DNA from 4 places in the Silvania sp. genome. Region 3 is predicted to be linked to each of the others. Evidence: predicted binding sites of a transcription regulator. Region 3 holds the regulator's gene; each other region holds the start of a gene.
The links. Region 3 encodes CRP, which controls carbon source genes, mostly activating them, when cyclic AMP is high. Its sites were predicted from a motif close to ATGTGANNNNNNTCACAT; they were not measured.

Region 1 (7,346 bases), on a different contig from region 3:
TTCCCGATGGTCTTCCCGTAATAGTGGGTGACCGCCCCGGTGATCCCTTCACTGGCCTTTGTCTTTGCACAGAGGATGAACTGGCATAACGCTTTGTGGGGCCAGTAGGTGAGTGGGTATGCCACGAGGGCAGTGATGAGCAGGACGATAGCGCCTGCGGACCCCAGCTGGATAGGCAGAAACAACGTTCCTGCGCCCACGGCAGTGCCGTAAAGGGCAAAGCTCCAGAGGGTCTCTTCTTTAGACCAGATTTTCGACATGAGAGAAACGTATCAACTATAAAACCAACAAAAAAGGAGGCTATTTTACCATAATGCTGAGCGCATGGCGCAGTTGACGCTGTGAGGGGAGGGCCGGAAAGGATTTCCGGCCGGGAAGATTAGTCAGCGATCGTCCGCTGCTGCTGGCGTCGCGCCATCAGGCGATCGCGCAGGGTGTCGTAGGCCCAGTTATAGAACATGGTGTACGGCAGGAAGAAAATAAAGAAACCGATCTCGAGGGTAAAGGCCTGCAGCAGGCTTACCCCCAGCACCATCGACACGATGCTGACGCCGATAAAAATAAACCCGACTTCAAAGCCGAGGGCGTGCAGGGCGCGGACTTTCGCGGTGCGGGCCACTTTATGTCGTGGCCACACTCTGTCGAAACCGGCGTTGTAGATGATGTTCCAGATCATCGCCGTGGTGGCGAGAATAATCGTTAACGCGCCCATCTCCAGGATCGGGCGCTGCATTAGCCAGGCGGTGGTCGGGGCGAGGATTGCCGTGGCAATCCCCTCAAAACAGACGGCGTGGAAGATGCGTTCCGGCAGTTTTCTGCGCTGAATGTCGTTGTGCTGCATACTCTGATACCTCATTAACTTGCCGGGATGGGCAAAATCTGGTGCTATTTTTATCGATAAAACTGATATATAAAAGTTAGATTCCATCGATAAAGTAGATACCTCATGCGCTACTCACCCGAAGCGTTAACCGCGTTTGTTGAAACGGTGGCGGCAGGCTCTTTCTCCGCTGCCGCTCGCCGCCTGCGTAAAAGCCAGTCCACTATCAGCACTGCCATCGCCCATCTGGAAGACGATCTCGGCTTTGTGCTGTTCGATCGCAGCGCCCGCCAGCCGGTGCTCACTGCCCAGGGCAAGCAGGTGCTGGGCTACGTTCAGTCGATTCTGGCGGCCAGCGCGCGGCTGGATGAGCTGGCGGTGTCGCTCAGCGAAGAGACCGAAGCGCGGCTGACCTTTGTGCTCTCGGATACGCTGCACCCGGATGTACTGGAAGATCTGCTGTTCCGCTTTGATGAGCGCTTTCCCCACACCGAATTCGAATGCCTGGTCGGCGAAGAAGAAGATGTCATCGACCTGCTGCAAAAAGGGCGGGCGCACATCGGCCTGACCGAGGCGCGGGAAAGTTATCCCACCGACATCGCTGCGATCCGCCTGCCGATGCAGACCCATATGGCGATTTATACTTCGGTGGGCCATCCGCTGGCGGCGCAAAGGCAGACAGCAGCCGATGAACTGCACGGCTGGCGCGAGCTGCGGCTGAACACCTATATGGAACGCGAGCCGGTGCTGGCGCAGGGGCCAGTGTGGTCGGCGCCCAACTATCTGATGCTGCTCAGCATGGCGGTGCAGGGCTTCGGCTGGTGCGCGCTGCCCTGCGCGCTGGTGGAGGAGTTTGCCCCGACAAAAACGCTGGTGCAGCTCAACGTGCCGGGCTGGCCGCGATCGGTAGCGATCGATCTGGTGTGGAATAAACGCTCCCCGCCGGGGACGGCCGGAAACTGGCTGCGGCACTATCTGCAGCACAAGGCGGATCCGTTGTGATCAAGACCACCGTCAACACGATCTACACTTAACAACGTGTGTTGATCGACGGAGAAGACCCATGGGCGCTAAAAATACGATTACGCCACAGACGCTGATGCTTTCAGCCCGGGACTGGATGCCGAATAATCCCCATTTGCCGGTATTGATCTATAAAGGGGCGATACCGGATGGCGATATTGCAAGCCGGTTTGAACACCGATTTGCCAATAACGGCTGGCCGCCCCAGTGGCGCAACGGGGTTTTCGACTATCACCATTACCACTCTACTGCTCATGAAGTTTTAGGTATTGCCCAGGGGGCGGCGCGCCTGCTGATGGGTGGGCCAGGAGGAGAAGTGATCGAGGTAGAAGCGGGGGACGCACTTTTATTGCCTGCGGGCACCGGGCACTGTCGTTTATCGGCAACGCGCGATTTTTTGGTGGTGGGGGCTTATCCGCCGGGGACGGATGCCGATCTCTGTAAGCAGGCTGCGACACCGGCAATGCTGGCGCGTATCGTTGCGCTGCCGTTTCCTGAGCAGGATCCGTTAAATGGATACTCGCCCGCTTTAACGCAGCACTGGAAATCTCCGCCCTTCAAAGGCTGAAGGGCGGAGTGTCATTACTTGCCAGTATAAATATCGAAGCTAAAGTACTGCGAGGCGAGCTTTTTGTAGGTTCCGTCTGCGAGGATCGCGGCGAGCGCGCCGTTCAACTCCTGACGCAGCTTGTCATCCTCTTTGCGCAGGCCAATGGCCGCTCCGGCACCAAACAGGGCATCGTCCTGCAGCGCGCCGCCGACAAAGGCAAACGCTTTGCCCTGCGGCTGGCTCAGGAAGCTGTATTCCGCCATCACGCCGGAGAGTACGGCCCCGTCGATACGCCCGGACTCAAGATCCCGAATCACCTGGTCAGCGCCCTGATAAGCCACCACGTTGACACCCTGGCCGCGCCACTGCTGGTTGGCATAGGTTTCCTGGGCGGAACCTTGCTCCACGCCAATCGTCTTGCCCTTCAGCTGATCGACGCTGTTGCCCGGCAGGCTATCTTTACGCGCCACCAGGAAGGCAGGGCCGCTATAAATCTTATCGCTGAAGGCAATCTGCTCTTTGCGCTTCTCGGTGATATACATCCCGGAGAGGATGGCATCAAACTTACGCGCTTTCAGCGACGGAATAATGCCGTCGAAGTTACTTTCAACCCAGACGCATTTCGCCTGCAGCTGCTTACAGATCGCATTGCCCAGATCGATATCAAAACCGACCACCTCGCCCTGCGGATTTTTGGATTCAAAAGGGGCAAAGGTTGGATCCACGCCAAAGCGCAGCTCTTTGATCTCGCCTGCGAAAGCGGATGACGCCGCCATTAATGCCACCAGCGGTAAAAGATATTTTTTCATTATATGTCCCTGTCTTAACGGCAATAGTTTTCAACTAAACGGGCAAAGAATGAGGCCCCGGTGGTGATGATTTCGTCATTAAAGTCGTAGCCAGGGTTATGCACCATGCAGCCGCCTTTTTCGCCTTTCTCCCCGTTGCCGAGTAAGAAATAGCTGCCCGGACGCTGCTGGAGCATAAAGGCGAAATCTTCGCTGCCGTTGGACGGCGAAACGCTGTCGAGGACTGCATCCTGACCGAAGAACTCGATGGCCAGCTGGCGGGCAAACGCCGTCTGCTCTGCATCGTTCACCAGCACCGGATAGGAGTCATAGATTTCGATTTCGCTGGTGGCCCCGTAGCTGCGGGCGGTGAAGTCGGTGATCTCCTGAATACGGCGGATCAGCAACTCGCGGATCTCTGGCTTCATTGAACGCACCGTCAGCTCCATCACTGCGCTGTCAGGGATCACGTTAGAGGCGATACCAGCCTGGAAGGTGCCGACGGTCACCACCGCGGTCTCTCCCGGCGGCACGTTACGCGCCACAATGCTTTGCAGGGACATGATCAATGCCGCGCCGGTGACAATCGGATCGACGGTGCGTTCCGGATGGGCGCCGTGACCGCCGTAACCCTGCAGGGTAATTTTTACGGTATCGGCAGAGGCCATAAAGTTGCCTTCATAGAAGCCAAATTTACCGGTCGGCAGGTAAGGCATATTGTGCAGGGCAAAAATACGGTCACAGGGGAAGCGGTCAAACAGCCCCTCTTTAATCATTAAATCAGCCCCGCCAATTGCTTCTTCGGCAGGCTGGAAAATAAGGTGCACGGTGCCGTTAAACTGACAGCTGTCAGAGGCAATATATTTGGCGGCGGCCAGTAAAATAGAGGTATGACCGTCGTGACCGCAGGCGTGCATTTTACCGGGCACGGTGCTGGCCCAGGGTAAATTGGTGGCTTCGAGGATCGGCAGGGCATCCATATCGGCACGCAGGCCGATGGATTTCTTGCCATCGCCTTTGCTGAGGGAACCGACAACGCCGGTTTTGCCAATATCCCGGGTCACCTGATATCCCCAGCCTTCAAGCTGGCGAGCGACCAGATTACTGGTATTAAACTCTTCGAGGCTTAATTCAGGATTGGCGTGTAAATAACGACGAATAGCGATGATTTCTTCTTCTGATTCTTTTATTTCTGGAATGATACAGTCGGACATTTGTTACTCCAGTGTAAACGCGTGTTTGCATCTCTTAACTTATCGTTAAGGCGTGATAAAGCAAACCCTCTCGCCAATAAAATAAAGCCGTACCTCTCATGCCGCTTCGCCGACGGCGGATCCTTTGTGATAAAACTCACTTATTTTAAACAATTACACAAATTGTTGATAACAATCCTCTACTATGGCCGGTGTCATTTTGCGCAGAGGTAGAGATGAAAGAGGTGGTGATAGTGGGTGCCTTGCGCACCGCCATCGGCTGTTTCCAGGGGGCGCTGGCGCGTCACTCGGCAGTCGATCTCGGCAGCGTGGTGCTCCGGGCGCTGGTGGAGCGCAGCGGGATCGAAGCACACGAGATCGATGAGGTGATTCTGGGCCAGGTGCTGACAGCAGGCGCCGGGCAAAACCCTGCCCGCCAGGCCGCGCTGAAAGGCGGACTGCCTAACACCGTCTCTGCCATTACCATTAACGACGTCTGCGGATCCGGCCTGAAGGCGCTGCACCTGGCAACGCAGGCGATCCAGTGCGGGGAAGCGGATGTGGTCATTGCCGGGGGCCAGGAGAACATGAGCCGCGCCCCGCATGTCCTGACCGACAGCCGCACCGGGGCGCAGCTCGGCAACAGCCAGCTGATCGACAGCCTGGTGCACGACGGTTTATGGGATGCGTTCAACGATTACCATATGGGCGTCACGGCCGAAAACCTGGCGCGGGAATATGGCATCACCCGCGAGCTGCAGGATGCTTATGCCCTGAGCTCGCAGCATAAAGCGCGTGCTGCCATCGATTCGGGTCGCTTTCGCGATGAGATCGTGCCGGTGAGTGCGCAAAAGCCGGGTGGCGAGGCTCAGCTGGTAGATACCGATGAGCAGCCGCGCACGGATGCCAGCGCCGAAGGGCTGGCGCTGCTGAACCCGGCCTTTGAACTGACCGGCTCGGTGACTGCCGGCAACGCCTCTTCTATTAATGACGGGGCAGCCGCGGTGATGATGATGAGTGAAAGCAAAGCCGAAGCGCTGAATTTACCGGTGCTGGCGCGCATCAAAGCTTTCGCCAGCGTCGGGGTGGATCCGGCCTTAATGGGGATCGCCCCGGTGTATGCAACCCGCCGCTGTCTGGAGCGGGCAGGCTGGCAGCTGGCGGATGTCGATCTGATTGAAGTGAATGAAGCCTTTGCCGCACAGGCGCTGTCGGTGGGCAAAATGCTGGAGTGGGATGAACGCCGGGTGAACGTTAACGGCGGAGCCATTGCCCTGGGGCATCCGATCGGCGCATCAGGGTGCAGGATCCTCGTTTCACTGGTGCATGAGATGATAAAACGCGATGCCCGCAAAGGGCTGGCGACGCTGTGTATTGGCGGCGGGCAGGGCGTGGCGCTGGCAATAGAACGATAATTTGCGTTGATATACATCAAAATATAAGCCTCCATTTATGGAGGCTTATTCTTTTGTGACCCCTGTCATATTTTTACCTCTCTCAGTACATTCTTAAGATTTCTATTAATTCTAAACGTAATCACTCTCATTTGAATAATGGATTTGTGTGATCGCGATCGTTTTAATCCCCCTTAAGACCCCTCTTTTGTTGATGACAGTCACGCCCTGCCTTGCCAAAAAAAATGAAACAAATAATTTCGATCAGGATCACTAAAATTACGTTTATTAAAAAATAAAATGCAGTTCCATAAAAACGAAACGTAATTTTAATTGAGGGTTTTTCATGTTTAAGAAATCTCTGGTCCTCGCTTCACTTATTGGCGCATCTTTCGCAGCTCAAGCTGTAACCGTCGATCTGCGTCACGAATACATCGATACTGGCACCAACGCCGACCGCGTGTCGGTATCGCATCGTTTTGATAATGGTTTTGGCTTCTCTGTCGAAGCTAAATGGAAATCGGGTGGCGATAAAACTGACCAGCCGTTCTCAGATATGGTAGGTAACGGCCACGAAGATCAGATCAGCTGGCGCTGGAAAGCAGACAAAAATATCTCTCTGACTCCGGGCTTTACGGTCGAAAGTAAAGAGAGCAATACAATTTATAAACCCTTCCTGCAAGCGCAATACAGCTTCGACAATGGTTTCTACATTTCCGGTCGTTACCGCTATGAATACACCCGTTATCCTTCTACTCCTGACAGAGAAGATGACAAAGTTAACCGCGGCGATGCGTGGGTAGGTTGGGTGATGGGCGACTTCCGTACCGAGCTGAACTATGTTTACGCGAAAAGTTCCGAAGGCAACATCCGTAATAACAACAAAGATTACTCCCAGGAATATAACGTCAAGCTGGCGTACAAACTGGATAAGAACTGGTCCCCGTATACCGAAGTGGGTAACGTGGGTGTGAAAACCACCGACGAGCGTCAAACCCGTTTCCGTGTCGGCGTAGCGTATTCCTTCTAATAAAAAGTCATACCTCTCCGGGATTAACCGGCTCAGATGAGCCGGTTTTTTTTATGCCCGCAATATATGCCCTTCCTGTTACTGTCTTCATTATTTGTCAGGGAGCGCAGGCCAAAAAAAAGCCCTCCATAAAGGAGGGCAAGGCCAGTTACAGAAACACAAACTTTTATTACTCACGCAACAGTTCAGGTTGCTCAGGAAGTTTCGCGATATAGAGCGCAGGCTTGCCGTCTTTATCGGAACTAAACAGAACCGCTTTATCATCCGGGGTAAAGGATGGATGCGGATGGGTCACCTGGCGGCTATTGGCCACCGTTGCCCAGGAGGTATCGTGACGGGCGATGCGGAAGTAAGCTTCCTTCGCCACATCGAAGGCGTACAAATACGGGTCGTTATCGATGGTGTAACCGCTGGTGTCTTTCACATCCACCGGCGTACCGGAACCATCGCCCACCAGCATCGTGCCGTCGAAGTTACTCATCAGGTGAGAACAGGCTGGCATCTGCATAACGGCTTTGTTAACACCGGTGTCCGGATTGAAACTGTAA
Region 2 (7,346 bases), on a different contig from region 3:
GCACCCTGCTGGAGGAGTGATATGCGCCATGCAATTGTGACCGGTGCCAGCTCGGGGATCGGCGAAGCTATCGTCAACCGCCTGCTCGCCGAAGGCTGGCAGGTAACGGGCTTAAGCCGCCGCGGCGTGGACTGCGCCCACCCGAACTTTAGCAGCCTGCGCGTAGATTTGAGTGACAGTGTCACGTTGACTGCAGCGCTCGCCAACCTCCCGGTGCCGCAGGCGATTGTGCACGCCGCCGGAATGATGGCCGCCGCCCCGCTCGGCGAGCTGGATCCGACCGTCAGCGCCCGCCTGTGGGGGCTACACATTCATGCCGCCGAGCTGCTGTTTAACCTTTTTGCGCCACGGATGAGCGCCGGTGGCCGGCTGGTTGCCATCGGGAGCCGTACCTCACGCGGGGCTGCAGGGCGTTCGCAGTATGTGGCGACCAAAGCGGCGCTGGTGGGGATGGTGCGCAGTTGGGCCGCCGAACTGGCTCCGCGCGGGATCACCGCCAACGTGGTGGCGCCGGGCGCAACGCAAACCCCGATGCTGAGTGCCCCTGGTCGGGAAACCTCGCCGCCGAAAGTGCCGCCGATGGGGAGGCTAATCGCCCCTGAGGAGGTGGCAGCGATGGTCAACTACCTGCTGGGTGCAGAGGCCGCGCCGATCACCGGGCAGGAGCTTGTGCTGTGCGGCGGGGCGTCGTTGGGGTGAGCCGTGCGGTGTTGTGTGTTGCCCCAACCCCAACCCTCTCCCACAGGGTTGAGGGATCCCCACAAAAAAATTGGCACGGTCGGCCCCCTCTCCATCAGGGAGAGGGTTGGGGTGAGGGGGCAAACATTAAAAACAACAACCTTGGGTTGTTGTTTTGCTTTTACCTGCGCAGGAACACGGTGCCTTTCAGATACAGCGCAGCCTGGCCACCTATCAGTACCCGATCGCCCTTCAGCTCACAGCGCAGATCTCCGCCGCGGGCGGAGATCTGCCGCGCCTGCAGCCGGGTTTTACCCAGCTTTTCGCTCCAGTACGGGATCAGCATGCTGTGGGCGGAGCCGGTAACCGGATCTTCCGCTACTCCTTCACCCGGACAGAAAAAGCGGCTGACGAAATCATCGTTATCTCCCGGGGCGGTCACGCAAACCATCTTACCCAGCGGCATCATCCCGTCGATGTCCGGCGTCAGGGCCTCAACCTGCTGCTGGTTTTCCAGCACCACCATGTAATCGCGCCCTGCCCGCACCTCTTTCGCCTCGCTGATGCCCAGGGTGCTGAACAATAGCTCAGGCGGGTTATCGACCGCCTCGCAGCCCCAGGCCGGGAAGTTAAGCGTCAGCCAGTCGCCTTTGCGGGTGACCGTCAGGTCGCCGACAAAACGGGTGGAGAAGACAATCTCGGTCTGCGGATAGTCGAGATACTCAAAAATCACGTGCGCACTGGCAAGCGTAGCGTGACCGCAAAGGTTGATTTCGTGCTGGGTAGTAAACCAGCGCAGCTCGAAGCCCGCGTCGGTCCGCACGAAAAAAGCGGTTTCGGACTGGTTATGCTGCTGTGCCATTTTTAACAGGGTATCGTCCGGCAGCCAGTCTTCCAGGGGACAAACGGCTGCCGGGTTACCACCAAACGCGCGATCGCTGAACGCATCGACAAGATAAAATGCAATTTCTTTCATTGTGTTAACCTTTTTTAGCGCAAAAACAGATGACCTTTCATATACAGCGAGGCTTTGCCACTCATCAATACCCGGTCGCCCTTAAGTTCACAACGAATATCGCCACCCCGGCGCGAAACCTGCCGGGCGAAAAGCGACGTTTTTCCCAGCTTTTCACTCCAGTAAGGAATGAGCATGGTATGCGCAGAGCCGGTGACCGGATCTTCCCACAGCGCCACGCCGGGTGAGAAAAAGCGGCTGACAAAATCGTACTCGCCGTCTGCGCGCGCGGTGATCGACACCTTATGTTCCCCCGGTGTCATGGCGTTGATATTTGGCGTCACCGCCTCGACCTGCTGGCGATTTTCCAGCACCAGCATCCAGGCGCGCCCTTTCCGGGCCTCCACATAGTGCTCGATCCCCAGCGCGCTCAGCATCTCTGCGGGCGGGGTCTGCGCCTCGGTGGGGCAGGCAGGAAAATCAAGCGTTAACCACTCCCCGTCGCGGGTGACCATCAGTCTGCCGGATGCCGTATCAAAATGGATCCGGGCATCGGGGTAATCCAGTTCGTTAAACAGCACCCAGGCGGTAGCCAGAGTCGCGTGGCCGCAGAGGTTAACTTCACCGTGGGTGGTAAACCAGCGCAGCTCAATGCCCCCTTTGTGGCAAACAAAAAAGGCGGTCTCCGACTGGTTGTGCTGCTGCGTCATCTTTAACAGCGTCTCGTCCGGCAACCATTCCGTCAGCGGGCACACCGCCGCCGGGTTGCCGCCAAATGCGCCGTCGCTGAATGCGTCCACCAGATAAAACTCACTTTCCTGCATCGCCTTACCCACTGTTAACCTAATGTTGCATTCTATATTCATGGAAAATAACGCCTTTCACCAGCCTTTACTTCAGCATTGAATTGAGATCTGCATCACAAAATGATTGTATTTTCAGCAGGGATGGTTTTAAGATCGCCCTCACCTCATTTATGTAACGATTCCCGGACATTTTTATGACAACCAATACCGTTTCCCGCCGGGTCGCGTGGCTACGGGTGGTGACGCTCGCGATTGCGGCGTTTATCTTCAATACCACTGAATTTGTTCCCGTTGGCCTGCTCTCCGACATTGCGGCCAGCTTCCAGATGGAAACCGCGCAGGTGGGGATCATGCTGACCATCTACGCCTGGGTGGTGGCCTTGCTGTCGCTGCCGTTTATGCTGCTTACCAGCCAGGTTGAGCGCCGCAAGCTGCTGATCGGGCTGTTTGTGCTGTTTATTGCCAGCCACGTGCTGTCATTTCTGGCGTGGAACTTCACGGTACTGGTGATAAGCCGGATCGGGATTGCCTTTGCGCACGCCATCTTCTGGTCGATTACCGCCTCACTGGCGATCCGCCTGGCCCCGGCCGGGAAACGCGCCCAGGCGCTGAGCCTGCTGGCCACCGGGACCGCGCTGGCGATGGTGCTCGGGCTGCCGCTGGGTCGTATTGTCGGCCAGTATTTCGGCTGGCGGACCACCTTTTTCATCATCGGCCTTGGAGCGCTGATCACCCTGCTGTGCCTGATCAAACTCCTGCCAAAATTACCGAGTGAACACTCCGGATCGCTAAAAAGCCTGCCGGTACTGTTCCGCCGTCCGGCGCTGATTAGCCTGTATCTGCTGACGGTCGTCGTGGTCACGGCGCACTACACCGCCTACAGCTACATCGAGCCGTTTGTGCAGACTATCGCCGGTTTTAGCGCCTCATTCGCTACCGTTCTGCTGTTGCTACTGGGCGGCGCGGGTATTATCGGCAGCGTGCTGTTTGGTAAACTGGGCAACCGCCACGCCTCATTGCTGGTGAGCAGCGCCATCGGTCTGCTGCTGGCGTGCCTGCTGTTGCTGCTGCCTGCGTCGGGCAGCGAGACCAACCTGGCCATCCTGAGCATCGTCTGGGGTGTGGCGATCATGATTATCGGCCTCGGCATGCAGGTGAAAGTGCTGGCGCTGGCGCCTGATGCAACCGATGTAGCCATGTCGCTGTTTTCCGGGATATTTAATCTGGGGATTGGCGCAGGTGCGCTGCTGGGGAATCAGATAAGCCTGCATCTGTCGATGGCGTCGATTGGTTATCTGGGGGCGATCCCGGCGCTGGCGGCCTTGATCTGGTCGGTGCTTATCTTCCGCAAATGGCCTGTCACGCTGGAAGAACAGCCGCAAAACGGTTAGCGCTGTGGCCGGGTGGTCGTGCGCCACCCGGCACCGCGATTACGGGTAGGTCTGGATAATTTCCAGCACGCCGTTAATGATAAACTGCACGCCCATACAGACCAGCAGGAAGCCCATCAGACGGGAGATAGCTTCGATACCGTCTTTACCCACCCAGCGCATAATCGCGCCAGAACTGCGCAGACATCCCCACAGGATCAGGCCGATAAGGGCGAAAATGAGCGGCGGAGCCACCATCACGACCCAGTCCGGGAAAGTAGAACCGGTGCGCACCGTGGAGGCGGAGCTGATGATCATCGCTATCGTCCCCGGCCCTGCCGTGCTCGGCATCGCCAGCGGCACAAACGCGATATTCGGCGACTGTTTGTCCTGCTGATCCTCAAGTGCGTTTTTATCCGCAGGTTCATGCGCCTTAGGCGCCGGGAACAGCATCCTGAAACCGATAAAGGCCACGATCAGCCCCCCGGCGATACGCAGACCGGGAATGGAGATCCCGAAGGTATTCATCACCAGCTGTCCGGCGTAATAGGCCACCATCATGATCGCAAAAACGTAAACAGAAGCCATTAAAGACTGCTGGTTACGCTCCTCCCGGTTCATATCACCGGCAAGGCCCAGAAAGAGTGCCACCGTCGTTAACGGGTTAGCCAGCGGCAGTAACACCACCAGTCCAAGGCCAATTGCTTTAAATAAATCCACCATGTTACGTCATCGTCCTTTATCAACATTTAACCCGGCAAGTATACGGTGAAAATGGCCGGCCCGACCACGCGTACATCGTAAGTAATATTTGCGCACCGAAATCAATTATTCCTGGTTATGAATGAATAGTTAAAGACGGCAAAAAATGTGTCTGAATCGTTTTAGCAAAACGTGTCATAAGCTTATGCATTCAGTTGACTTATAGTTGCCTGAGCAATAATATCTGCCGCAACTAAACTACTTGCCAGGGCAACCATTGTGACAAGCGCCAGTGACCTCTTCAACGATATTATTCCGCTGGGGCGCCTGATCTATATGGTTAACCAGAAAAAAGATCGCCTGCTCAATGACTATCTGTCACCGCTGGATATCACCGCAACCCAGTTCAAAGTGCTGTGTTCCGTGCGCTGCGAAGGGTGCATCACGCCGGGTGAGCTAAAGAAAATCTTATCTGTCGACCTGGGTGCGCTGACGCGCATGATGGATCGTCTGGTCTGTAAGGGATGGATTGAACGACGCCCTAATCCGAATGACAAGCGCGGCGTGCTGGTGCAGTTAACCCGCGACGGCGCAGCCGTATGTGAACAATGTCATCAATTAGTCGGGCAAAAGCTGCACCAGGAACTAACAAAAAACTTAGCGGCGGATGAAGTGGCAACGCTTGAGCATTTGCTTAAGAAAATCCTGCCGTAAACAGAAAGAGGTATGACGATGTCCAGACGCAATACTGACGCCATCACTATTCATAGCATTTTGGGCTGGATCGAAGATAACCTGGAATCGCCGCTGTCACTTGAGAAAGTGTCCGAGCGTTCAGGTTACTCAAAATGGCACCTGCAACGGATGTTTAAAAAAGAGACCGGTCATTCATTAGGTCAGTACATCCGCAGCCGTAAATTGACTGAAATCGCACAGAAGTTGAAGGAAAGCAACGAGCCGATCCTGTATCTGGCTGAGCGTTACGGGTTTGAATCGCAACAGACCCTGACCCGCACGTTCAAGAACTATTTCGACGTTCCACCGCATAAATATCGCATCACCAATATGCGCGGTGAATCTCGTTATCTACTCCCTATCAACCACTGTAACTGCTAAACGCCTGTATTAAGACGTATCGAGGAAATTATGAAACTGTTCGCCTCCGCCGCCCTCACCGCTCTGGTGCTGTTCTCCGGCCCGAGTTTTGCGGAGCAAACCCTGAACGCGACGCAGCAGACCAGCCACGACGCGACGTTCCTGCCAACGGCCAACGGCCAGTCGCCTCATGATTTTAATCATATGGGCGCAGGCAGCGACAAATCCGACGAATTAGGCGTGCCCTATTACAACCAGGGCGCTTAGTTTGTATTGCCCCGCCTGTGCGGGGCTTTTTTTAGCTTCTCGCCCGTGTCGACCGACGCAGTCGCAAACCAAAGACATTAATGTACAGCCCGGCCATCACCAGCAGCGCACCAAACAACTGTAGCGCGCCCAGCGTTTCACCAAGCAGCAGCGCCGCACTGGCGATACCCACCACCGGCACCAGCAGCGACAGCGGCGCCACCCGCCAGGTTTCGTAGCGCCCCAGCAGCGAGCCCCAGATGCCGTAGCCAACAATGGTCGCGACAAACGCCAGGTAGACAAGTGAAAGAATGGTGGTCAGATCGATGGCGACCAGGCTTTGCCACATCACCGATGGGCCATCCAGCAGCCACGAGGCGGCCATAAACGGCACAATCGGGATCAGCGCGCTCCACACCACCAGCGACATCACCGGCGGACGCGATTCCAACTGCATGATTTTTTTGTTGAAAATGTTGCCGCACGCCCAGCTGAACGCCGCCGCCAGGGTCAGCATAAAGCCCAGCAGCGCAACGTGCTGCCCGTTGAGGCTGGCCTGCACCAGCACCAGCACGCCAAATACCGCAAGCGTAATCCCCACCAATTGTTTACCCTGCAGGCGTTCGCCAAACACCACCGCGCCCAGGATGATGGTGAAAAAGGCCTGCGCCTGCAGCACCAGCGAAGCCAGACCGGCAGGCATGCCAAAGTTAATGGCGCTAAACAAAAAGGCAAACTGGCCAAAGCTGATGGTCAGGCCGTAGCCCAGCAGCAGACGAAACGGAATTTTCGGACGGGCAACAAAAAACAGCGCCGGGAAGGCCACCAGCAGAAAGCGTAAACCTGCCAGCATCAGCGGGGGCATATTGTGCAGTCCGATTTTAATCACCACAAAATTCAGCCCCCATACCACCACTACCAGCAACGCCAGTAGCCCGTCTTTGCGCGTCATACCCTGCCCCTGTTTATTCAGTTTTTGTAAAGACTGTTCAAGGTAACGAAAAAAAACGCTCAGGAACAGATCATTAATTCTGGCAGCCAGTGGAAGCACTTACGGATAAATTAGGTGCTATACAAGCCGCTTATGGCGTGATAATCCTGATAAGACATAACAAAAAATTCTCGTAATGTCGGGCAGGAAAATGAACTTATCAATCAGGCGATCAACCTCCGCGCTGTTGGCGTCGTCGTTATTACTCACCATCGGGCGCGGCGCCACGCTGCCATTTATGACCATCTACCTGACGCGCGTCTACAACATGAGCGTGGCGAATATTGGTTATGCCCTGACAATTGCCCTGACTATCGGGGTCATTTTCAGCCTGGGCTTTGGCATTCTGGCCGATAAGTTCGATAAAAATCGCTATATGCTGATCGCCATTACGGCGGTTGCGCTGGGCTTTCTGGCGATCCCGCTGGTGGATAATGTTGTGCTGGTGGTGCTTGCCTTCTCCCTAATCAACTGCGCCTACTCGGTTTTCTCGACGGTACTTA
Region 3 (7,346 bases):
TTGCGCCGTCGCTGGTGGTTGAGGAGCAGGACATCGACGAAGGGCTGACGCGCTTTGCCAACGCGGTGAAGAGCGTTGTTCAGGCGTAAGCCTGTGCAAAGCCGGTATTTAATACGGCGTGCGTTTCAGAAGTCGGGTTAACCAGATGCCGTGATGCGGGCGCTGCCGCCATGCCACTGACGAAATGGTGTGCATGGTGTTCAGATGCCCCAGCACGCGCTGGAGATGTTGTTCCAGCGTGCTCATCGGGCCGTACGTCAGGGTTTCGGGTGCTTCCAGGATATTCTCATCGCCGCTTTCACCGGCTGAATCATATTCCAGACGCTGCTGACAGCGCTGAAGGGCAATTTCACACGACTGCAGATAACGCTGGGCCAGGTCTGGCGTCAGCATCGTATGCTCGCGCGCCAGGGTGGTCATCGCGTTGATATGCTCGACGATGAACTGGCTGTGCGTGACCCACAGTTTCATATCCGCCAGATAAGCCGAGTTAAAGCCGGGCTCCTGCATCGCCTGATTCAGCGAGTTGAACAGGGCGTTGTGCGCCTGGTTAACCTTCATGCGCTGCCAGGCCAGCGGCGTCGGCTGCGGATCGTCACTGAGGATCAGCCGGATAGCCTCCTGATCCGCTTCCAGCGCATCGTGGGCGTTCTGACGCAATAGCCCGCTTTGCCACTGCGGCCACAGCCACACCATCCCGCCAAAGGCAATCAGGCAGCCAATCAGGGTATCGACCAGCCTGGCGAAAATATACTGATCGCCATTCAGGGTGAGCAGCTGCAGGGTATACACCGCCGTGACCGTGAAGCCCACCATCGCCCAGCCATAGTTCTTGCGAATAAACAGGTAACTCACCAGCGTAATCACCAACATCCCCGTCAGCGTAAAACCTTCCGCCACGTGGAAGTGCAGGGCGATACCCGCAATAATCAGCCCTGCCAGTGTGCCGCCCGCCCGATGGAGGATGCGTACCCGTGTGGCGCCATAGCCGTTCTGGGTTACGAACAGCACTGTCATCAGGATCCAGTAGGGTTTTGGCAGATGCAGGGCAACGCCCATCAGGCTGGCGATACTCAGCATCACGCTGATGCGTGCGGCGTTGCGCAGGGCGGCGGATTTCAGCGAAAGATAGCTTCTCAGGGCCGGGATCAGCGGCAGGCGTTTCTGCTTATCTGCCATCAGGTCGCGTGGATAGAGTGGGCGCTGGGTTCGCAGCACGCGGGCAATGCGGCTGAAGTGCCATGCACAGAACTGGCCTACCGGGTTATCCGGATGCTGACGGGCGATTTTCTCCAGCGCACCAAGCTGCTTATCCATGGTGAAACGGGTAGGGTAGCGGTGATACAAAATATCGTCCGCCAGCACGCGCAGTCGTGCGGCAACCGTCCGGGCATTCCAGCGCAGTACCGATTCCGCATGGCTGCGCTCGACCAGCTTTTGCACCTCGTGCGGGTGATGCAGACTGACGGAGATATGCTCCTGCAGATCGAGTCCCACCTGGAAGGTGCGCAGCAGGCGTTTATATTCATGATTTTTATTGGCTGCCAGCATGTGCAGCTGCTGATAGCACTGGCTAATCAGATCCACGACCTTCTGCTGGCGGGCCAGCAGGGGAGGTAACGATTTTTCGGGATCGGTGTGTTGCGTCAGCAGGGTATATTTTGCTTCGCAATAATCGGCAAGCTGTTGATAGAGCAAACTCAGCGATTCACGCAGCGGTTGTTCGCGCCACAACCAGAACCAGAACCAGTTAAACAGCCCGTACCACAGGGTGCCCAGGGCATAGATCAGAAGCGGCGCCCAGATCGGCATGTTCCCCGCCAGGCTCAGGGTAAAGATGGCGGCAATCAGCGAGGCGGGCAGCAGACGTGCGTGCAACGAGCTTAATTCCGCTGTTACGCCCAGGGTCATCGCCAGTACGGTCAGAATTAGCGGTAGCGGGATATCCTGCGCCAGTAACAGCTGTACGGCCAGGCTACAGCCAGCAAACAGCGACCCGCCGACAATCAGGCGCTTGAAAAAGCGTTTATGCGGGGTATCGAGACCGGCGATATTGCAGCAGGCCGGAACGAGCGAAAAGAGCAGACCTTGTTGCAGATAGCCCAGGATCAAACCCACAGCCACAGGGAGACATAGCACCAGGGTTTGCCGCAGTGCGTAGTTAACTTCCGGGTGATAGATGAGTCTGCGCCACATGGGTGAGAGAGACAAAAACGGCGTGCCACCTTGCGATGTCACGCCGTTTGCACGGAATTAACGCGTTCCGTAGACCACGATAGTTTTACCGTGGGCGGAGATCAGGTTTTGATCTTCCAGCATTTTCAGGATACGACCCACTGTCTCACGAGAACATCCGACGATCTGACCGATTTCCTGACGGGTGATTTTAATTTGCATTCCGTCCGGGTGGGTCATGGCATCGGGCTGTTTCGCCAGGTTCAGCAGGGTCTGAGCGATGCGGCCGGTAACGTCCAGGAAGGCGAGGTTACCCACTTTCTCCGACGTGACCTGCAGACGGCGAGCCATCTGCGAAGAGAGACGCATCAGGATATCCGGGTTAACCTGGATCAGCTGGCGGAACTTCTTATAGGAGATCTCTGCCACTTCACACGCGGTTTTTGCACGAACCCAGGCGCTACGCTCCTGACCTTCTTCAAACAAGCCCAGCTCGCCGATGAAATCTCCCTGATTCAGGTAAGAGAGGATCATCTCTTTGCCTTCTTCATCTTTGATCAGCACTGCTACTGAGCCTTTGACGATGTAGTACAACGTTTCCGCTTTTTCACCCTGGTGAATCAGCGTGCTCTTCGATGGGTACTTATGAATATGGCAATGAGACAAGAACCATTCGAGAGTCGGGTCTGTTTGCGGTTTGCCAAGCACCATGCGCTGTTATCCTCTGTTATAAGCTATCTCCAGAGCCAGGATGTGCACCTTTTACTCTGGGGTTGCAATCGAATTCTTCCCCGTACCTGGGAAACGGGCTGTCACAAAATTAGCAGCCTGTAATGTGTGATGTCCTCTGCATACATGTGTAACGTCAATGTATTACTGTAGCATCCCGACTGTTTTAGCATAGGTTTTGCTGCGTGTCTCCTGGTGTCTCGCTTCAGCTTGATGCAGGTCGCCTTCCGTTGCCAGAATTGTTACTGGCGCGTAATCTGTCATGAAAAATGCAAACCTGGAGTGAATAAAATGCAAGCGCGTGTTAAATGGGTTGAAGGGTTAACGTTCCTCGGCGAGTCAGCTTCCGGGCACCAGATTTTGATGGATGGCAACTCCGGTGACAAAGCGCCAAGTCCAATGGAAGTGGTGCTGATGGCTGCGGGGGGATGCAGTGCGATCGACGTGGTATCGATCCTGCAAAAAGGGCGCCACGATGTGACCGACTGCGAAGTGAAGCTAACGTCTGAACGTCGTGAAGAAGCGCCGCGTTTGTTCACCCATATCAATCTGCACTTCCTGGTAACCGGCAAAGAGCTCAAAGATGCGGCGGTGTCCCGTGCGGTCGACCTGTCGGCTGAGAAGTACTGCTCGGTGGCGCTGATGCTGGAAAAAGCAGTCAAGATTACGCACTCGTATGAAGTGATCGAGGCGTAGGGCTTACGTAAAAAGCCGGGCGGCGCGTTGTACCCGGCCTACGGGCCCGGAATACACCCTCAGGCCCGGTAAACATCGCGCCACCGGGCACGAAATCAGGCGATCTTCTTCCCTTCCATTAGCCGCTGAACCAGTGGCGTCATGATCAGCTCCATTGCCAGCACCATCTTCCCGCCCGGCACCACCAGTGTATTCATATGCGAGATAAACGAACCCTGCAGCATGGCCAGCAGCCAGGGGTAATCGATCTCCTCCAGATTGCGGAAATGAATCACCACAAAGCTCTCATCCAGCGAAGGAATAGCTTTGGCGGCAAACGGGTTGGAGGTATCCACCGTCGGCACGCGCTGGAAGTTAATGTGGGTGCGTGAAAACTGTGGGGTGAGGAAGTTGATGTAATCTTCCATGGAGCGCACCACTGAATCCATTACCGCTTCTCGCGAGTGTCCGCGCTCGCTGGTATCGCGCGTCAGCTTCTGGATCCACTCCAGGTTGACAATCGGCACGACGCCCACCAGCAGATCAACATGGCGCGCCACGTCGTGCTGCGGCGTGACGACCCCGCCGTGTAACCCCTCATAAAACAGTACGTCGGTGGGTTCCGGCAGCGGCTGCCACGGTGTGAAGGTGCCCGGTACCTGGTTCCACGGCACCGCTTCATCGTAGGTGTGCAGGTACTTGCGCGCATGGCCCGTACCGCTGCGCCCATACTCGGCAAAGGTTTGCTCCAGCAGGCCAAAGTCGTTGGCATCCGGGCCAAAGTAGCTGATGTGTTTGCCTAAATCACGGGCCTTGCGAATGGCCATGTCCATTTCAGGGCGGGTATAGCGGTGAAAGCTATCGCCTTCCACTTCCGCTGCCCGGAGATGAAGCTGGGAGAAGATCTTGCGAAAGGCGAGGCTGGTGGTAGTGGTACCCGCACCACTGGATCCTGTAACGGCAATAACCGGATGTCTGGCGGACATAGCAACTCCCTGAATGGAAAGAGGGGGCGATCAGTCGCGAAACTGACCGCGAGGCATAATATTCACCGTTTCGTGTAGTTCTGACCACACCAGCACGGCTTCACCGCTTTTAAGCTGCTGTTTAACATCGGCGACTTTCATCTCCAGCGAGCGTTCATGTTCACCATAATCGGTGCCTTCGCGTAATACAAAGCTTTCAATCAGGCTATCCAGCGTTTCGGGAGCCAGATCCTGCCACGGAATCATCATTTTATTCTCTCCAGAAAAGAGGTTAGCCAGTCAGGGATGCGCGTTTCCAGCCACATCTTCGGTCGACGCAACGTCCCGCCGATAAAGCCGACGTGGCCTCCGTGTTCCGTCAACTGATACTGCACGTTTGCGGGCAGATGCTCCGGTGCCGGAATGGAGTGATGATCCATAAAAGGGTCATCCTTCGCATGGATGATCAGCGTCGGTTTGGTTATCTGATTCAGCAGCGGCATGGCGCTACACTGACGATAATAGTCGATGGCGTCAGCAAAGCCGTGAATCTTAGACGTTATCATATCGTCGAATTCACGCAGGCGGCGCATACGCTTAAGTTGTTGCAGGCTGACCGGCAAGGTATCCGGATAGGCTTTCAGCTTACGCGCGGCGTTGGCCTTGAGTAAGTTCAGTAAATAGCGCTGATAAACCCGCGAAAAGCCCTTTTCCATATGATAGCTGCACTGCTCAAGCATAAACGGCGCGGAGACAATCACCGCCGCATCCAGCGGAGCATTATCGCTCTCTTTAGCCAGCAGGCAGGCGAGCATGTTGCCGCCCAGCGAATAGCCGACGGCGGCGGTTGGGACGCTGCCAAAGTTGTCTCTTAGCCAGTGTAAAAACCAGGTGCCGTCTTCCGTTTCGCCGGAGTGATAAATACGCTCGCGACGATTTGGCTCACCGCTGCAGCCGCGAAAATGCATTACCACGCCGAGCCAGCCGCGCGCTTTCGCCGCGTGGATCAGGCCGTGGGCATACGGGCTGTGCAGGCTACCTTCCAGACCGTGAAACACCACCAGGCGCGGCTTGTGTCTGGCCTGCTCGGGATCTTCGCTCCAGGCTAAATCCACGAAATCACCGTCCGGTAGCTCAAGGCGCTGCCAGTGCGGCGCAAATTGCAGTTTTCGGCGCAAAATCCGGGGCAGCATGGTTTGCAGGTGCGGGTTCGCGACGCCCCGCATTGGCACGAATGCTGCGCTCTCTTCGGTCGAGATATCGAAATCTGATGGAATAACTTGGGTCATAACGATGCGATATTGATTCTTGTCAGTCATTTACTATACCTGCCGAATTGTACCCTGTTTATAAAAACGAGGGGCGTTTACCTCAGATTTAGCCCTTTCTGCCACCTCAGACATTTTTTCGCGCGGCGTGAACTGATCTCGATCACAAATCTTTGCCTCGATTATTACTCTCAGGCTAACGATTACGCTTTACGCTTAATTGATGCCTTTCTCACCAGAGCGCACACTTTGCACAGCGTTAAGCAAATCAGAATGATGTGCTGAATCAGGAGGTTAATAATGTTATCTGGGCAAACACCCGCCCGGGTCTGGAACACGCGACGCACTGAAAAAGCGCGACGCCTGGATTCCGTCCCGGTGCAAGGCAAGGTTCTGCCAACCGACGATCTTGTCGCCATGCTGGAAAAACTGATTGCCCCGGGCGACAAAGTCGTTCTGGAAGGCAACAACCAAAAGCAGGCCGATTTTTTGTCCCGCACGCTTGCCGAAGTGAATCCGCAAATTGTGCACGACCTGCATATGATCATGCCAAGCGTCGGTCGCAGCGAACATCTCGACATCTTTGAAAAGGGCATCGCCCGCAAGCTCGACTTCTCTTTCTCCGGCACCCAAAGCCTGCGTATTTCACAGCTGCTGGAAGACGGTCAGCTCGAAATCGGCGCGATCCACACTTACATCGAGCTTTATTCCCGCCTGTATGTCGATCTCTCGCCGAACGTGGCGCTGATCGCCGGGTTTAAAGCCGATCGCAAAGGCAATCTTTACACCGGTGCGAGCACCGAAGACACCCCGGCGCTGGTTGAAGCCGCCGCGTTCCACGACGGTATCGTCATCGCGCAGGTGAACGAGCTGGTGGACGACGAATGTGATTTGCCGCGCGTGGATATTCCAGGGTCGTGGATTGATTACGTGGTGGTGGCTGACAAGCCGTTCTTCATCGAACCGCTCTTTACCCGCGACCCGCGTCTCATCAAACAAGAACACATCCTGATGGCGATGATGGCGATTAAAGGCATCTACGCAGAACATCAGGTGCAGTCCCTGAACCACGGGATTGGTTTTAATACCGCCGCTATTGAGCTGCTATTACCAACCTACGGCGAACAGCTTGGCCTGAAAGGCAAAATCTGTAAGCACTGGACCCTGAACCCGCATCCGACGCTGATCCCGGCGATTGAAAGCGGCTGGGTGGAGAGCGTGCACTGCTTCGGCGGCGAACTGGGGATGGAAGAGTACATCCGCGCCCGCCCGGACGTGTTCTTTACCGGTGCCGACGGCTCGATGCGTTCTAACCGCGCGTTCTGCCAGCTGGCAGGCCAGTACGCGGTCGATATGTTTATCGGCTCGACCTTACAGGTGGATGGCTACGCTAACTCGTCTACCGTGACACGCGGACGTCTGTCGGGCTTCGGCGGTGCGCCAAATATGGGCCACGATCCGCACGGTCGCCGACACGCTACGCCGGCATGGCTGAATATGATCACCGAACCTGACCCCATGCAGCGCGGTAAAA
Region 4 (7,346 bases), on a different contig from region 3:
CTCTTCGGGACGCAGCGTCAGCACCTCAAAACCGTCCTCCGTCACGGCGATGGTATGCTCCCATTGCGCAGAGAGCTTTTTGTCACGGGTAACGACCGTCCAGCCGTCTTTTTTGGTTTTGATGCGGCTGTCACCCTGATTGATCATCGGTTCGATGGTGAAGACCATCCCCGCCTGCAGCACCGTGCCTTCGCCTGCTTTACCGTAATGCATCACCTGCGGCTCTTCATGCATCTCTTTGCCAATACCGTGCCCGCAATATTCCCTCACCACGCTGTAGCCCTCGCTTTCAACGTAGGACTGAATGGCATGGCCGATATCGCCAAGCGTCGCACCCGGTTTGACGGCCTTGATCCCTCTCCACATTCCTTCATAGGTTTTGTTCACCAGCCTGCGGGCCAACGGTGAAACATCGCCAATGAGGTACATTTTACTGGAGTCGGCAATCATGCCCGCTTTTTCGAGGGTAATGTCGACGTTAACGATGGCACCCGATTTGAGCTGTTCAGACGCCTTCGGAATACCGTGGCACACCACCTCATTGACCGAGGTGTTCAGCACGTAGGGGTAGTCATACTGCCCTTTGCTGGCGGGACGAGACTGAAGCTGGTCAACGATAAACGCCTCCGCGCGAGTGTTGATCTCCATGGTGGTTACGCCAGGCTTAATAAACGCGTCCAGCATGGTGAATACAGAAGCCAGCAGCTCCCCGGCATGACGCTGACGGGCCAGCTCATCCGCCGTTTTAATGAGAATTGATGGCATTGATCACCTCCAGTAAGCGGTCGGAGCCGGATTTCAGCATCATCATCTTTATTTGTTGATGGTTAAGGTCAGGATAGAGTTCGCTCATCATGCCGAGACGGATCCAGTACTCCGCCTGCGCGTTGACCGAACGTGACATGGCTTTGCTGGCATCACGAATGTCGTCATGCAGCAGATCGGAGATTTTTACGATGCCCATATATATGTTCCATAACAATTCATATATGAATCGTATATTGATAGCGCAGCATTGTCACCCCCCTTGTTTGGGGAAATGCCCAACGTTCCAGAAAGTAATGTCTGGTATGCTCAAAAGTCATGATGTGATCCGTAGCACGGTTTCAATTTTAATTGTATGATGAATGCGTTTCATCAAGGGCTTTCACTATGAAAAAATCACTGATGGTCGTCTGGCAATATCTGCGCGCGTTCGTCCTTATTTATGCCTGCCTGTACGCAGGTATTTTTCTCGCCTCGCTGCTGCCGATTACCATTCCCGGCAGTATTATCGGCATGCTGATCCTGTTTGTACTGCTCGCGCTGCAAATACTGCCGGCAGAGTGGGTCAAGCCCGGCTGCTCAGTGCTTATCCGTTATATGGCGCTGCTGTTCGTTCCTATCGGCGTGGGGGTGATGCAGTATTACGATCTGCTGAGCGCCCAGTTTGGCCCGATATTTGTTTCCTGCACCATCAGTACGCTGGTGGTGTTTTTAGTGGTGAGCTGGAGCACGCATCTGGCGCACGGGGAGCGTAACGTGGTTGGACAGAAAGGACAGAAAAAATGATGGCCAATATCTGGTGGTCGCTGCCGCTCACCGTCGCGGTATTCTTTGCCGCCCGCAAACTGGCGGTGCGCCTGAAGTTCCCGCTGCTTAACCCGCTACTGGTGGCGATGGTGGTCATTATCCCTTTCCTGCTGCTGACCGGCATTCCTTACGCGAAGTATTTCCAGGGCAGCAAGGTGCTGAATGATTTGCTCCAGCCTGCGGTCGTCGCGCTGGCGTTTCCGCTCTATGAGCAACTGCATCAGATCCGCGCCCGCTGGAAATCGATCATCACGATCTGTCTGGCCGGTAGCGTGGTGGCGATGATTACCGGGACTTCGGTGGCGCTGCTGCTGGGCGCGACGCCGGAAATCGCAGCCTCTATCTTACCTAAATCGGTCACCACCCCTATCGCGATGGCAGTGGGTGGTAGCCTCGGCGGCATCCCGGCAATCAGCGCCGTGTGCGTGATTTACGTCGGTATTCTCGGCGCGGTTTTAGGCCACACGCTGCTGAACGCGATGCGCATTCGTACCAAATCAGCCCGCGGTCTGGCGATGGGTACAGCCTCGCACGCCCTCGGTACCGCCCGCTGCGCCGAGCTTGATTATCAGGAAGGCGCCTTTAGCTCGCTGGCGCTGGTAATTTGCGGGATCATGACCTCGCTTATCGCCCCGTTCCTGTTCCCGATTATTCTGGCGGTCGTGGGCTAAAATTTGCGACGCGTCGCGCAATTTTCATTTGAGTTTCATAAGTTGCACACATAATGAGATCAAGATCACATATAAAGCCTTAACGGCTCCGTACACTACTGATCCATTAACCCTTATGAGGCAACGCCATGCATCCACGTTTTCAATCAGCTTTCGCTCAGCTTGCAGAGAATTTGCAGTCAGCCCTGGCCCCGGTTCTGGCGGATGCACACTTCCCCGCCCTGCTCACAGCTGAACAGGTTGCCGGACTGAAACGTGCCACGGATCTGGATGATGACGCGCTGGCCTTCGCCCTGCTGCCGTTGGCGGCTGCCTGCGCCCGCGCCGATCTCTCCCATTTCAACGTTGGCGCAATTGCGCGCGGCGTCAGTGGCACCTGGTACTTCGGCGGTAACATGGAGTTCCTCGGGGCGACCATGCAGCAGACCGTGCATGCCGAGCAGAGCGCCATCAGTCACGCCTGGCTGCGCGGCGAAAAAACCCTGCAGGCCATTACCGTCAACTACACCCCCTGCGGTCATTGCCGTCAGTTTATGAACGAGCTGAACAGCGGTTTGCAGCTGCGTATCAACCTGCCAGGCCGCGATCCGCACACGCTGGCCGATTACCTGCCAGACGCCTTCGGACCCAAAGATCTGGAGATTAAAACCTTGCTGATGGACGAGCAGGATCATGGCTATCCACTGACCGGCGACGAGCTGGCGCAGGCGGCAATCCAGGCAGCCAACACGTGCCATGCGCCGTACAGCAACTCGCCAAGCGGCGTGGCGCTGGAGTGCCGCGATGGTCGCATCTTTACCGGCAGCTATGCCGAGAACGCCGCCTTTAACCCGACCCTGCCACCCTTGCAGGGGGCGCTGAACCTGCTCAGCCTGAACGGCTACGACTACCCGGACATTCAGCGCGCCATACTGGCGGAAAAGGCCGATGCGCCGCTGATCCAGTGGGATGCCACCGCCGCCACGCTGCGTGCGCTGGGCTGCACCAACGTGGACCGCGTTTTGCTGGCGTAATGTTTGATGCGGGCAGCAATGCCCGCAGATCTGATGAAAATCCCTCCAGTTGAACCGCCGTTTCTTGCGCTTACCAGACGGGTAAAGTAGCCTGATTGAAATTTCATCTTAGGTATGAGTCATCTGTATGTTGAAGCGCATGTTTTACAGCCTGGTTGTCCTGATCGGCATCGTGCTGTTGACTGCATTGGCTCTTGACCGCTGGATGAGCTGGAAAACGGCTCCCTACATCTTTGATGACCTGCAGGATTTACCCTACCGCCAGGTGGGCGTGGTGCTTGGTACCGCCAAGTATTATCGCACCGGGGTGATCAATCAGTATTACCGCTACCGTATTCAGGGCGCCCTCAACGCGTATAACAGCGGCAAAGTGAATTACCTTCTGCTGAGCGGCGACAACGCGCTACAAAGTTATAATGAGCCGGTCACGATGCGGAAGGATTTGATTGCCGCGGGCGTCGATCCGGCTGATATCGTGCTCGATTACGCTGGTTTCAGAACCCTCGATTCAATCATCCGCACGCGTAAAGTGTTTGATACCAACGATTTCATCATCATCACTCAGCGCTTCCACTGCGAGCGCGCGCTGTTTATCGCCCTGCACCGGGGGATTCAGGCCCAGTGCTATGCCGTCCCTTCACCAAAAGATATGCTCACCGTCCGGGTACGTGAATTTGGCGCCCGTCTGGGCGCGCTGGCCGATCTGTATATCTTCAAACGCGAGCCGCGCTTTTTAGGCCCGCTGGTGTCGATCCCTGCGATGACCGAAGTGCCGGAAGATGCCCAGGGGTATCCGGCGGTGACGCCAGAGCAGTTGCTGGAACTGCAGAAATAGAAAACCTCAGCGAATAACTTATGCGTGATATATCACGTGTAAGTCTCCTCTCTGCTCACTGATGAGTGAGATAAGTGACATTAATGGTCTCGCGGGGATAACACGCAGCGCAGGTATATAAACAGAACCTGAGGCCTGGTCCCTGTATCAAAACGCTGATCGCTGCCCTCTTAGCATAAAAAAACCCGCTCGATATGAGCGGGTTTTGTCAGCTACAGGATGATTACTTCTTACGAGCGTACTTCAGGGAATCCAGCGCAACCGCGAAGATGATGATTCCGCCTTTAATAATGTACTGCCAGTACGGGTTCACGCCGATGTAGGTCAGACCGTAGTTGATAACGGTGAAGATGATAACACCGGTCACCACGCCCAGAACGGTACCCACACCGCCACTGAAGGACACGCCACCCACGACGCATGCGGCAATCGCATCCAGTTCATACATAAAGCCGAGGTTGTTCGTCGCCGAGCCGATACGACCCGCTTCCAGCAAGCCACCGAAGGCGTAGAACACCCCTGACAGGGCATAGATCACCAGCAGGTTCAGCGCAACGTTAACACCTGATACTTTCGCCGCTTCCGGGTTACCGCCAATAGCGAAGATGTTCTTACCGAAGCGGGTTTTGTTCCACAGTACCCAAACAAAGGCCACCGCAATCAGCGCGTAGAAGGTGATGTATGACAGGCGGAAGCTGCCCAGCGCGATAAAGCCCTGCGTAAAGGTCGAGAAGCCGCTGTCAAACCCGGAAATCGGTGATGCGCCCACGAAGTCGTAGTACAGGGAGTTGATACCGTAAACGATGATCATCGTACCCAGCGTGGTAATGAACGGAGTCACGTTCAGATACGCGATGATGATGCCGTTAACCAGACCGATGACGGCACCAATGGCGCAAACAATCAGGACCACCACGATAATCGGCATGGTCGCCATTTCCGGGAACACCTTGTTAGCGTTCTCCATCGACTGCAGTAACGTTGCCGCGACCACCGCGGCAAGACCGACCTGGCGACCGGCTGACAGGTCAGTACCCTGGGTGACAATCAGACCTGCCACGCCCAGCGCAATGATAATGCGTACAGAAGACTGAGTCAGAATGTTACTCAGGTTCAGCAGACTTAAGAACGTAGGGTCCTGGAAAATAATAATGGCCAGCAAAACTAAAAGAACAACGTAAAGACCGCCTTCTTTCAGATAAGTGAGAAAACTTTTTTGATTCAACGCACTCATGAGGAGCCCCTAATCTTAAAGGTGCAAAGACGCAAGACGCAAAATTTCGTTTTGCGTAGTCGTTTTGGTGTCAACAATTCCGGCAACGAGACCATTACTCATTACCAGAATACGGTCTGTGATCCCTAACAATTCCGGCATTTCGGAAGAAATAATAATGATCCCTTTATCTTTCTTGGCCAGCTCAGCAATCAGCTGATAAATCTCAAATTTTGCCCCTACGTCAATACCACGAGTAGGTTCATCCAGCATCAGAATTTCCGGCTGGGTTAACAGCCAGCGCCCGATAATAACCTTTTGCTGGTTACCCCCTGACAGCGAGCCAATTTGCGTACGGTGCCCTGGGGTTTTTACGCGCATCGAGTCAATAACCCACTGGGTATCGCTCTTCATACGGGAATTATCCAGCAGACCGATTTTATTTTTATAATTGTGAATATTAGAAATTAAGGAGTTAAAGTTAATATCCAGATAAGCGTAAATACCGGTCGAGCGACGCTCTTCGGTCACCAGCGCAAAGCCGTGGTTAATGGCTTCGTTGGCGTTGTGGTTATTAATTTTTTTACCGTGCAGGGTAATTGTCCCGCCGGATTTCTCACGAATACCGAACAGGGTTTCGACGATATCGGTACGTTTGGCCCCCACCAGACCGGCAATCCCGAGGATCTCGCCTTTGTGCAGGTCGAACGAAATATCGCGAATAGAAGGCTGGCGCAACGAGGTCAGGTTGCGAACTTCCAGAATCACTTCACCCGGCTTGTTCTCTTTGTGCGGGAAACGCTGGTTCAGGGAACGGCCGACCATCATGGCGATGATCTTGTCCATGTCCAGCCCTTCCAGCGGCTGAGTGGCAATCCACTGGCCGTCGCGCAGGACCGTGATTTCGTCACACAGCTGGAAGATCTCTTCCATTTTGTGTGAGATATAGACGATGCCGCATCCGCGATCCTTCAGCTTACGAATAATGGTGAACAGGTGGTTCACCTCTTTCTCCGTTAACGAAGAGGTAGGCTCATCCATAATAACGATTTTGGCGTTATAGGAAAAAGCCTTCGCGATTTCAATCATCTGCATCTGTGAAACGGATAACGTACCGACGCGGGCCCGCGGATCGATATCAATATCCAGTTCATCAAAAATAGCTTTGGTGTCGCGATACATTTTGTCCTGATCGACAAACAGGCCTTTAGTCGGATAACGACCCAGCCACATATTGTCCATCACAGAACGCTGAAGCACCAGGTTAAGTTCCTGGTGAACCATCGAAATACCATTTTCCAGTGCTTCTTTGGCAGAATGGAAATCGATCTCTTTCCCCTGAAAAACAATGCTGCCAGAATCTTTTTGATAGATCCCAAATAAGCATTTCAATAATGTTGATTTACCCGCGCCGTTCTCCCCCATCAATGCGTGAATGGAGTGAGGCCGTACTTTTAAATTAACATTATCCAGTGCTTTAACGCCGGGGAAAGACTTGTTGATACTGCTCATTTCCAACAAGTATTCACCGGACGACTGAGTATTTGTGCTGACCATAATTATACCTTATCGGCCTCGCAGATCGCGTGATAAAAGGGCGCAGAATCTGCGCCCCGGGAGTGCTAAAACTTATTTGCTGGTGAACTGCGCCAGGTTTTCTTTATCTACGCCAACGTACGGTACGCGAACAACTTTGTTCTCAATTTTCCAGTTTGTACCGTCAGCAGCGCCTTTGCCTTCTGCCAGGTTTTTCGCCAGATCGAAGGTTGCTTTCGCCTGGTTGTTCGCATCGTTCAGAACAGTACCGGCCATTGCGCCAGATTTAACCAGTGACAGCGCTTCAGGCAGGGCATCCACACCGAAGACCGGGATAGAGGATTTGTTGTGTGCTTTCAATGCTTCAATTGCACCCATTGCCATCGCATCGTTGTTGGCGATAATGACTTCGATTTTGTTCGCGTTCGGGCCGGACAGCCAGGCATCCATCTTATCTTTCGCCATCGCGGTGTCCCACATTGCGGTATCTAAAGCCAGCTGTTGGG

Region 1: a site for CRP is predicted at 4,520-4,537, ahead of ACRDD5_RS06825 (acetyl-CoA C-acetyltransferase). Genes of this name have one in related genera too.
Region 2: a site for CRP is predicted at 2,541-2,558, ahead of ACRDD5_RS17450 (PhzF family phenazine biosynthesis protein). Genes of this name have one in related genera too.
Region 4: a site for CRP is predicted at 2,297-2,314, ahead of cdd (cytidine deaminase). Genes of this name have one in related genera too.

The regions. Positions count from the first base shown of each region.
Region 1 is NZ_JBOGBT010000035.1:142,037-149,382, reverse strand. It holds gene ACRDD5_RS06855 (amino acid permease) at 1-260, opposite strand, end outside; gene ACRDD5_RS06850 (multidrug/biocide efflux PACE transporter) at 380-841, opposite strand; gene ACRDD5_RS06845 (LysR family transcriptional regulator) at 947-1,822, shown strand; gene ACRDD5_RS06840 (cupin) at 1,884-2,411, shown strand; gene ACRDD5_RS06835 (ABC transporter substrate-binding protein) at 2,426-3,202, opposite strand; gene ACRDD5_RS06830 (M20 aminoacylase family protein) at 3,217-4,395, opposite strand; gene ACRDD5_RS06825 (acetyl-CoA C-acetyltransferase) at 4,611-5,789, shown strand; gene ACRDD5_RS06820 (porin) at 6,115-6,798, shown strand; gene ACRDD5_RS06815 (oligogalacturonate lyase family protein) at 6,968-7,346, opposite strand, start outside.
Region 2 is NZ_JBOGBT010000092.1:40,779-48,124, forward strand. It holds gene ACRDD5_RS17435 (YhcH/YjgK/YiaL family protein) at 1-20, shown strand, start outside; gene ACRDD5_RS17440 (SDR family NAD(P)-dependent oxidoreductase) at 22-699, shown strand; gene ACRDD5_RS17445 (PhzF family phenazine biosynthesis protein) at 860-1,654, opposite strand; gene ACRDD5_RS17450 (PhzF family phenazine biosynthesis protein) at 1,669-2,457, opposite strand; gene ACRDD5_RS17455 (sugar transporter) at 2,634-3,830, shown strand; gene ACRDD5_RS17460 (MarC family NAAT transporter) at 3,870-4,532, opposite strand; gene marR (multiple antibiotic resistance transcriptional regulator MarR) at 4,791-5,225, shown strand; gene marA (MDR efflux pump AcrAB transcriptional activator MarA) at 5,244-5,627, shown strand; gene marB (multiple antibiotic resistance protein MarB) at 5,658-5,873, shown strand; gene eamA (O-acetylserine/cysteine exporter) at 5,905-6,804, opposite strand; gene ydeE (efflux MFS transporter YdeE) at 6,995-7,346, shown strand, end outside.
Region 3 is NZ_JBOGBT010000108.1:69,955-77,300, forward strand. It holds gene argD (bifunctional acetylornithine/succinyldiaminopimelate transaminase) at 1-89, shown strand, start outside; gene ACRDD5_RS21630 (YccS/YhfK family putative transporter) at 109-2,196, opposite strand; gene crp (cAMP-activated global transcriptional regulator CRP) at 2,254-2,886, opposite strand; gene ACRDD5_RS21640 (OsmC family protein) at 3,196-3,600, shown strand; gene ACRDD5_RS21645 (phosphoribulokinase) at 3,696-4,565, opposite strand; gene ACRDD5_RS21650 (YheU family protein) at 4,596-4,814, opposite strand; gene ACRDD5_RS21655 (hydrolase) at 4,811-5,833, opposite strand; gene mdcA (malonate decarboxylase subunit alpha) at 6,113-7,346, shown strand, end outside.
Region 4 is NZ_JBOGBT010000017.1:20,344-27,689, reverse strand. It holds gene map (type I methionyl aminopeptidase) at 1-765, opposite strand, end outside; gene ACRDD5_RS02920 (ParD-like family protein) at 746-964, opposite strand; gene ACRDD5_RS02915 (CidA/LrgA family protein) at 1,153-1,551, shown strand; gene ACRDD5_RS02910 (CidB/LrgB family autolysis modulator) at 1,548-2,243, shown strand; gene cdd (cytidine deaminase) at 2,372-3,256, shown strand; gene sanA (outer membrane permeability protein SanA) at 3,384-4,091, shown strand; gene mglC (galactose/methyl galactoside ABC transporter permease MglC) at 4,315-5,325, opposite strand; gene mglA (galactose/methyl galactoside ABC transporter ATP-binding protein MglA) at 5,341-6,861, opposite strand; gene mglB (galactose/glucose ABC transporter substrate-binding protein MglB) at 6,934-7,346, opposite strand, start outside.